Regions from separate parts of the Pseudomonas sp. MF08875 genome, predicted to be linked through region 1. Evidence: predicted binding sites of a transcription regulator. Region 1 holds the regulator's gene; the other holds the start of a gene.
The links. The regulator LexA, encoded in region 1, represses DNA repair genes until DNA is damaged. The targets are predictions, from matches to a motif close to CTGTNTNNNNANACAG.

Region 1 (4,876 bases):
GGCGTACGGCGCGAATCGAGGCACTGAGTTCGCGCACCTGGCGTGGGTGCTCAATGTTGCGCGCAAAAATAATCAGGCCGCCCACCTCGGGCTGGCGCAACAGGTGACGGTCTTCGGAGGTCAGCCAGGTACCGGCCACATCCACCATCAGGGAGCCTTGCAGGGCACCGGTCATAGCGATTCCTTTATTACGGGCACACGACTGCGCCGCCAGGAGCGAAGCTCGGCGGGCGCGGGTCGGTGCAGGGTAAGGAGAGAGTCTGGAACGGGAGTCGACATGGGCGGCAAGCTTAGCGGATGTCAGCCGCCGCGCCCACCCACCGGCCACTAAACCTTGGCAGGCGCCGGCGTGGACTTGACCCGCGGCCGCAACTGGGCGCTGGCCATGGTGTCGTCAGTGACCCCGGTTTCGGCGCGCATGCCAGCCGCGAGGAATGGCACCATCAGGCGCATTACCTGCTCAATCGAGGTATTGACGCCAAAATCGGTCTCGGCAATGGCGCGCAAGGCCTTGATGCCGGACATACTGAACGCCGCAGCACCGAGCATGAAGTGCACGCGCCAGAACAACTCGATCGGCGGGATCCGCGGCGCGGCCTCATTGACGAGCATCATGTAGCGGCGGAACACCTTGCCGTACATGTCCTCCAGGTAACGCCGCAGGTGGCCCTGGCTCTGGCTGAAGGCCAAGCCAAGCAAACGCATGAAGATAGACAGGTCATTGCCGCTGCGCGGCTGCACCACGAGGGCCTGTTCGACAAGGATTTCCAGCAGTTCTTCCAGGCTTGGCTTGCTGTCAGGCTTGGCCTGGCGGCGTTCCAGCTCCCGGTCCAGGCTGATGCAAAAAGGCCCCAGGAAGCGCGAGAACACTGCCTGGATCAGCGCCTTTTTCGAGCCGAAATGATAATTCACCGCCGCCAGGTTGACCCCGGCCTTGCTGGTGATAAGGCGCAATGAAGTTTCAGCGAACCCTTTTTCCGCGAACAACTGCTCGGCAGCATCAAGAATGCGTTCAACGGTTTCCGACTGGGCCATGGTTACTCTACCTGACAAACACTTGTTTGAAACATACGTTTCAGCTTATGTCTTGTCAAGCCTGCCTGTCCGTTTTCCGGCCGACCAGTCACCTATTTAATCACACAAGGAAAACCCTGTAGGACCTCGCTACGACAACCCTAGCGTGCGCCCTTATTCAACCGTTCGGCGGGCGCCGAAAAAAGGAGGATTGCCAAGACGCCTTCACTGTATATAATCCCAGTCACTGTATAAAAAGACAGAGCGATCGACATGATAAAACTGACGCCACGCCAAGCCGAGATCCTGGCCTTTATCAAAGACTGCCTCAAAGAAAACGGCTTCCCCCCTACCCGGGCGGAAATCGCGCAGAAACTGGAATTCAAGTCCCCCAATGCCGCCGAAGAACACCTCAAGGCCCTGGCACGCAAGGGCGCTATCGAAATGACCCCGGGCGCTTCACGGGGTATCCGTATCCCTGGTTTCGAAGCCGAAACCGACGAGTCGAGCCTGCCGATCATCGGTCGTGTTGCCGCTGGCGCGCCGATCCTGGCCCAGCAGCACATCGAAGAGTCCTGCAACATCAACCCGACCTTCTTCCACCCTCGCGCCGACTACCTGCTGCGGGTACACGGCATGAGCATGAAGGACGTCGGCATCCTCGATGGCGACCTGCTGGCGGTACACACCACCCGCGAAGCTCGTAATGGCCAGATTGTCGTCGCCCGCCTGGGCGACGAAGTGACGGTCAAGCGGTTCAAGCGTGAAGGCAGCAAAGTCTGGCTGATTGCTGAGAACCCCGAGTTCGCCCCTATCGAAGTCAACCTGAAAGATCAGGAACTGGTGATCGAAGGTTTGAGTGTCGGCGTCATTCGCCGCTAAAGGAGGCTTTATGCAGTTCCCCTATACCTCACAGCAAGCTCAACTGCCGTTGTTCGGAGCCTTCATGGCGCAAGCGCCCATCCTCAAAGACGTGGTCGAATCGCCCTGGAGCGCCGAGCCCGAAGTCTTTAGCGAGCTGTCGCTGCGTGGAGCAGCCGGGAACTGCCTGAACCTACTGGCGCCGATCCTCAGGCAACTGAGCCAGGATCAGGACGCTCGCTGGCTGACCCTGATCGCCCCACCCGCCAGCCTGACCCAGGCCTGGCTGCGCGATGCCGGCCTTAACCGCGAACGCATCCTGCTACTGCAACCGCGCGGCATGCAAAGCGCCCAGCAATTGACGTGCGAGGCCCTGCGCCTGGGCCGTAGCCACACCGTCGTCAGTTGGCTCAACCCGCTGCCATCGAGCATGCGCCAGCAACTTATCAGTGCCGCCCGCACCGGGGATGCACAAAGCCTGAACATTCGCCTGGGTTGATGACGAGGCTTCTCACGAATGGAGAAGCCGGGGTGACGCAACAGAAGCGAAACCGACCAACGGACTCAGTGCAGCACCCGCGGCCCGCTTTCCTTCTCCAGCTCACCTTCAGCGAGACGGCCTGCCATCTGCACGCCAACACTCAACATCGCCTTGGCTACTTCGACATGTTGGCCTTGCAGAAACACCTTGGCATCTTCAGAAAAATCCAAAGTCACCAGAGAACCCTCGTCCTCAGCCCGGCGCAGCTCTATACGGCCGTCAGGCAACTCAACAATTTCCAGAAAGGACGTTGGCATAAAAATTTGCTCTCCACGAAAGGCCGGCATTGTATCAGCCATAGGCCCGGATGCGCTTGGTGTTGCGACTAATGCATGAGCGACTGGTCTGTTTCCCCAGTCAGGCAAAACCCTAGCTTGGCTCTAACTCGCTTAGCACTCGTTAAGCCCGTCGCGAAAGCGAATAGCCAGGCTTTTAAGGTGTTGCCGCCAGCTCTCCAGTTCTTCACGGCTCAATTCTTCAGGCCCTAGCTCTTCATCGAGATTAACCGCGACGATCAACGGCTGAGTGACGTCGCCCTTGGGCTTATGCGGCGCCCGGGGCGGCTGGAACAACGCGGCATGAGCCGCCAACAACTTCGCCAGCCAGGTTTCGGGGTTGTTGGCCAACTCCACCATTTCTGCCATTTCCGGAATAGCCACCGCCTCTAGCACCTCTCGGGTCAGCAACAACTCCGCCCGCGGGGAATTGGCTTGAGGCAAACGGTAGAAACCGGCAATTTCATGGCACAACCCCAGTAAGGCCCCGTATAGGTGAAACAACGCGGACTCGCGACCTGCCTGGATCAGCGCCAGGGAGTTCATCGCCCGCCCCTCTTCAGCCCGGGCCAGCGCCTCTAGCGACAGCCCGGCGAAGTATATTTTCTGATTGGTACGGGTATAGAGCTCAAAGGCCATGACGGCACTCTCCACAGCGAAATAGGGCGTAGTACTGGCTTAACAGTGTCACGGATCAGTCACAGCCGCCGCAAGCCAAAAAAAACCGCAGGCCAACCCGAGGGTTCGCATGCGGCTTTCTGCTACCAGGACGAATCAGGCAGAGGCGCACCGACAGAGAGGTCAGCCGCCCGCCTTCGTCACGCGCCCTGGCGCTTGTCTTCAACCTTCCATTTTCCACCTTCGTAGAACGCGCGCCAGCCTGTCGGCTTGCCATCCACTTCGGTCTGCACGTACTGCTCCTTAGTCTTGCGGCTGTAGCGAATGACGGCCGGACGACCGTCCGGGTCCTTCTGTGGGGCCGCGCAGAGGAAGTGGTACTTCGGATCGATCTCGTCCTTGTGCGGCACGATTTCCATCACCAGCGGTGCACGGGTTTCGCGGTTTTTCGGGAACTGGCTGGCCGCCAGGAACAAGCCAGACGCGCCGTCACGCAAGATGTAGGTGTCGTTAACCTTCTCGCACTTGAGCTCCGGCATTTTCACCGGGTCCATCTTCGGCGGTGCCGCTTCGCCGCTTTTCAGCAGTTTACGGGTGTTCTTGCATGCGGCATTGGTGCAACCGAAGAACTTGCCGAAACGGCCAGTCTTGAGCTGCATCTCGCTGCCGCACTTGTCGCACTCCAGGCTGGGGCCTTCATAACCCTTGATCCGATAGGTGCCTTCTTCGATCTCATAGCCATTGCAATCGGGGTTGTTACCGCAGATATGCAGCTTGCGCTTTTCATCCAGCAGGTACGCATCCATCGCGGTGCTGCAGATCGGGCAGCGGTGCTTGCCGCGCAGCACCAGGGATTCAGACTCGCCCTCGTCGTCGGCAGCGATTTCGTCGCCCGGCACCAGGTTGACCGTGGCCTTGCAGCGCTCTTTCGGCGGCAGGCTGTAGCCTGAGCAACCCAGGAACACCCCGGTGGACGCGGTGCGGATCTGCATCGGCCGCCCGCAAGTGGTGCATGGGATGTCGGTCATGACCGGCTGGTTGGCGCGCATGCCGTTTTCCGGGCTTTCCGCGACTTCGAGTTTTTTCTTGAAGTCGCCGTAGAACTCGTCAAGCACGCTTTTCCAGTCCCGCTCGCCCTGAGCCACGTCGTCGAGGTTCTCTTCCATGCCGGCGGTGAAGCCGTAGTCCATCAGATTGGAGAAACTCTCGGACAAGCGCTCGGTAACGATGTCACCCATCTTCTCCGAATAGAAACGGCGGTTGTGCAGCGCCACGTAGCCGCGATCCTGGATGGTGGAAATGATCGCCGCATAGGTCGACGGGCGGCCGATACCGCGCTTTTCCATCTCCTTGACCAGGCTCGCTTCCGAGTAACGTGCCGGTGGCTTGGTGAAGTGCTGGCTCGGGTCGAGCTTGATGAGCTTGAGCACATCGCCCTGAGCCATATCCGGTAGCACGTCGTCGTCGCCTGGCTTGGCCATTTGCGGCATCACGCGGGTGTAGCCGTCAAACTTGAGGATGCGGCCCTTGGCACGCAGCTCGAAGCCGCTGGCGGCGACGCTGACAG
Region 2 (4,876 bases), on a different contig from region 1:
GCACACGGGAGGTTTGGGCGGTAATCACCTGAATGGCCAGGCTGATCCGTGACAACTCTCCACCCGAGGCCACTTTAGCCAGGGCCTTGAGAGGCTGCCCGGGGTTGGCGCTGACCAGTAGTTCGACTTGCTCCAAGCCATGGGGCAACAGCTCGGTGCCGGTATTGGGTCGCAGTTCAATGGTGAAGCGCCCACCGGGCATGCCCAGACGCTGGATTTCTGCTTCTACTGCGCACGCCAGGCCAGAGGCTGCACCTTGGCGTAGATCGCTCAGGTCGCGGGCTTTTTCTTGGTAGTGGCGGGCATACGACGTCAGTTCTTCGCGCAACCGTTCGATAGATTCATCGTTGGCGTTCAGGGTTTCGATTTCATCCAGAAATTTTTGCTGCATTTGCGCCACGTCTGCGGGCTGGATGCGGTGTTTGCGCGCCAGGGTGTAGATCGCGTCCAAGCGCTCCTCAAGGTACTGGAGGCGTGCCGGGTCGGCATCGAAATGATCGAGGAAACGATTGAGTTCGCCAACAGCCTCTTCCACCTGGATTTGTGCGCTGGTCAGCAGGCTGGTGGCCTCGCCCAGAGCGCCGCTGCTGTTGTTTACGCTGGAGAGACGGTTGAGGCTGGCGGTGAGTGCGTTGAGCACATTGCCGGAATCGCTTTCGCTGCATTGTTCCACGACCTGCCGGCAGATCCCCAGCACCGTCTCGGCGTTGGTCAGGTTTTTGTGTTCCTGCTCCAATTGCTCCAGTTCGTTCTCGCCAAGGCCCAGATTTTCCAGCTCTTCGAGTTGGTAGCTGAGCAGTTGATGGCGTGCACGCTGTTCGTCGCCGGAGTTGGAAAGGTGTTCCAGCTCTTGGCGGGTCTGGCGCCAGCGCTGGGCGGCAAGGTGTACCTGACGGGCCAGGTCGGTGGCGCTCGCGTATTCGTCGAGCAAGCGACGGTGGGTGTCGGTTTTCAGCAGGGATTGATGTTCATGCTGGCTATGAATGTCGATCAGCAGTTCGCCGAGGGCCTTGAGGTCGCCCAAAGGGCAGGGCGTGCCGTTGATGTAGCCGCGTGAGCGGCCTTCGGCGGTAATGACCCGGCGCAGGATGCAGGGGCCGTCGCAGTCCAGGTCGCGCTCGGCCAGCCAGGCGCTGGCTTCCGGGATGTCGCTCAGGTCGAAGGTTGCGAGGATGTCGGCTTTGTCCGCGCCTGGACGAACCACACCGCTATCGGCGCGGTCGCCCAGAGTCAGGCCCAGGGCATCGAGCATGATCGATTTCCCGGCACCGGTTTCGCCTGTGATTACGCTCATCCCACGATCGAGTTCTAGATCGAGATGTTCAACGATGGCGTAGTTATGGACAGACAGGTGGACCAGCATAGGGAGGCTCCCGGGTGTTTTGTCTGGTTATTTATACAGTGTTTTATTCGGGTGTGACAATCCCGGCGCTTAGCTCGTTTTTCTCGTTATCGACGCATCTTTAGTGCGAGTAGGAATTTGAATAGCCTGATATTTCGCAGGGAAATGGGTTTTGCCGGCCCGCGGCCCTTGAACCTGGAAAATGCGGCCCCATATACCGGGACAGAAGTGCGAGTCGAGCTCGCAGACGAAATTGAGAGGAGAAATCTATGGCTGACGAACAGACGCTGGATACGCAAAATCCAGATGCCAATCAGGCTTCCCAGGATTCCAACGAGGATCTCGGGGCTCGTGTGCAAGCGCTCGAGGAGCAACTGGCCGGTGCGCAGGATCAAACCAAGCGCACCGCCGCCGAGCTGCAGAATGTTCTGCGTCGCGCCGATCTGGATGTAGAAAAGGCCCACAAGTTTGCGCTGGAGAAGTTTGCGCGCGACCTGTTGCCGATCATCGACAGCCTGGAGCGTGGCCTGCAGTTGTCTAATCCGGACGACGAGAGTATCCGTCCGATGCGCGAAGGCATTGAGCTGACCCTGAAAATGTTCGAGGACACCCTCAAGCGTTATCAGTTGGAAGCCATCGACCCGCAGTGCGGCGAGCCGTTCAATGCCGATTGCCACCAGGCGATGTCGATTCAAGAGAATGCCGACCTTGAGCCTAACAGCGTGGTCGCCGCATTCCAGAAGGGTTACCAGCTCAACGGCCGCTTGTTGCGTCCGGCAATGGTCGTGGTCAGCAAGGCGCCTGCCGCTGTTGCACCCTCGATTGACGAGCAGGCTTGAAATTAGCCGTAAGGCCCCCATTTATAAGTCAAGCGTTTAAGTGCTACCGCAGATAGCCACCACTGCTGCGGCAACCAAATCCAAAGTTTCGGGAGAGTGAACATGGGCAAAATTATCGGTATCGACCTGGGGACCACCAACTCCTGCGTCTCCGTGCTGGAAAACGGCAAGGCTAAAGTTATTGAGAACGCCGAAGGCGCGCGCACCACGCCGTCGATCGTTGCCTACGCCAACGACGGTGAAATCCTGGTCGGCCAATCGGCCAAGCGTCAGGCCGTGACCAATCCGCACAACACCCTCTATGCGGTGAAGCGTCTGATCGGTCGTCGTTTCGACGAAGAAGTTGTACAGAAAGATATTCAGATGGTCCCTTACAAGATCGTCAAGGCTGACAATGCCGACGCCTGGGTTGAAGTGAACGGCCAGAAAATGGCACCGCCACAAATCTCGGCTGAAATCTTGAAAAAGATGAAGAAAACCGCTGAAGACTATCTTGGCGAAGCGGTGACCGAAGCGGTTATCACCGTTCCGGCGTACTTCAACGACAGCCAGCGTCAGGCCACTAAAGACGCCGGCCGCATCGCGGGCCTGGACGTTAAACGGATCATCAACGAGCCTACCGCGGCCGCTCTGGCCTACGGTATGGATAAGGCAAAAGGCGATCACACCGTGATCGTTTATGACCTGGGCGGCGGTACTTTCGACGTTTCCGTGATCGAAATCGCCGAAGTCGATGGCGAGCACCAATTCGAAGTACTGGCTACCAACGGCGACACGTTCCTGGGTGGTGAAGACTTTGACATTCGTCTGATCGACTACCTCGTCGACGAATTCAAGAAAGAAAGCGGCATGAACCTTAAAGGTGACCCGCTGGCGATGCAGCGCCTGAAAGAGGCTGCGGAAAAAGCCAAGATCGAGCTGTCTTCGAGCCAGTCGACCGACGTCAACCTGCCGTACATCACGGCAGACGCCACCGGTCCTAAGCACTTGAACGTGAAGATTTCTCGCGCCAAGTTGGAAGCCTTGGTCGAAGACCTGGTGCAGCGCACTATCGAGCCTTGCCGCATTGCCCTGAAAGACGCCGGTATCGACGTTGGTGCGATCAACGACGTGATCCTGGTCGGCGGCCAGACCCGTATGCCGTTGGTACAGAAACTGGTAACCGACTTCTTCGGCAAAGAAGCACGCAAGGACGTGAACCCGGACGAAGCCGTTGCCATGGGCGCTGCAATCCAGGGTGCGGTACTGGCCGGTGACGTGAAAGACGTGCTGCTGCTCGACGTCAGCCCGCTGACCCTGGGTATCGAAACCATGGGTGGCGTGATGACCGCGCTGATTGAGAAAAACACCACGATTCCTACCAAGAAATCGCAAGTGTTCTCGACGGCCGACGACAACCAGGGCGCAGTGACCATTCACGTGCTGCAAGGCGAGCGTAAGCAAGCGGCGCAGAACAAGTCGCTGGGCAAGTTCGACCTGGCCGAGATTCCGCCAGCACCCCGTGGCGTGCCGCAAATCGAAGTGACCTTCGACATCGACGCCAACGGCATCCTGCACGTAGGTGCCAAGGACAAGGCGACCGGCAAGACTCAGTCGATCGTCATCAAGGCCAACTCGGGTCTGTCCGAGGACGAGATTCAGCAAATGGTTCGTGATGCTGAAATCAACGCCGAAGAAGACCGTAAGTTTGAAGAGCTGGCCAGTGCCCGCAACCAGGGCGATGCGTTGGTTCACTCCACGCGCAAAATGATCGCTGATGCTGGCGACAAGGTGACTGACGAAGAGAAGACAGCCATCGAAGCGGCAGTGGTTGCCCTGGAAGCCGCCGTCAAAGGCGACGACAAGGCTGCCATCGAAGCCAAGGTTGAAGAACTGTCGAAGGTCTCTGCGCCAGTGGCCCAGAAGATGTACGCCGAACAAGCCAAGCCAGCTGATGGCGCGGCACCGCAAGGCGAGCCGGCGGCTGAAAAAGCTGACGACGTTGTCGACGCTGAGTTTGAAGAAGTAAAAGACCACAAGTAATTAGTTGTTGGTCGGCCGGTTAACTGCATTCAAGCGGTGGCTGGTAGGATGGCGCCGCGCGGGAGCTTGCTCCCGCGTTGGCGTGTCTGGAGCAAGTGAATTTTCACGGTATGCGACTTCGTTCGGATGCTGGCGGTGCGATCGGGAATGCTCCTGCTTTCCGGGCGGCAGTCATCGCGTTTTTGGCCGGGTTCCTGGCTGAAAAATCAAAAGACCAGGATCGTTGAATTGACGTGAGTTGGGTCCGGGCCTGTATTGGGGCTCAACGAGTTTGGCGAAGCTCAGGAGGGGTTTGCCGAACGTCCTTAAGAGTGCAAAGACTTATGGCAAAACGTGACTATTACGAAGTATTGGGTGTGGAGCGCGGCTCCAGCGAAGCGGAGCTGAAAAAGGCTTACCGCCGTCTGGCGATGAAGCACCACCCGGACCGTAATCCGGATAGCAAAGAATCCGAAGATCTGTTCAAAGAGGCCAACGAGGCCTATGAATGCCTGTGTGATCCCAACAAGCGCGCCGCGTATGACCAGTACGGCCATGCGGGCGTCGATCCGAGCATGGGCGGCGGCGGTGCTGGTTTTGGCGGCCAGAATTTCTCCGACATCTTCGGTGATGTGTTCAGCGATTTCTTTGGTGGCGCTCGCGGCGGTTCCCGTGGCGGCGCCCAGCGCGGCAG

Region 2: the regulator LexA is predicted to act here: its motif matches at 1,387-1,402, upstream of recN (DNA repair protein RecN).

Annotation. Positions count from the first base shown of each region.
Region 1 is NZ_JCBCUW010000037.1:34,808-39,683, forward strand. It holds gene nagZ (beta-N-acetylhexosaminidase) at 1-163, opposite strand, end outside; gene AC19YT_RS20145 (TetR/AcrR family transcriptional regulator) at 328-1,035, opposite strand; gene lexA (transcriptional repressor LexA) at 1,288-1,896, shown strand; gene sulA (SOS-induced cell division inhibitor SulA) at 1,907-2,374, shown strand; gene AC19YT_RS20160 (hypothetical protein) at 2,440-2,673, opposite strand; gene AC19YT_RS20165 (DUF6586 family protein) at 2,806-3,330, opposite strand; gene topA (type I DNA topoisomerase) at 3,510-4,876, opposite strand, start outside.
Region 2 is NZ_JCBCUW010000032.1:47,396-52,271, reverse strand. It holds gene recN (DNA repair protein RecN) at 1-1,363, opposite strand, end outside; gene grpE (nucleotide exchange factor GrpE) at 1,612-2,181, shown strand; gene dnaK (molecular chaperone DnaK) at 2,284-4,203, shown strand; gene dnaJ (molecular chaperone DnaJ) at 4,527-4,876, shown strand, end outside.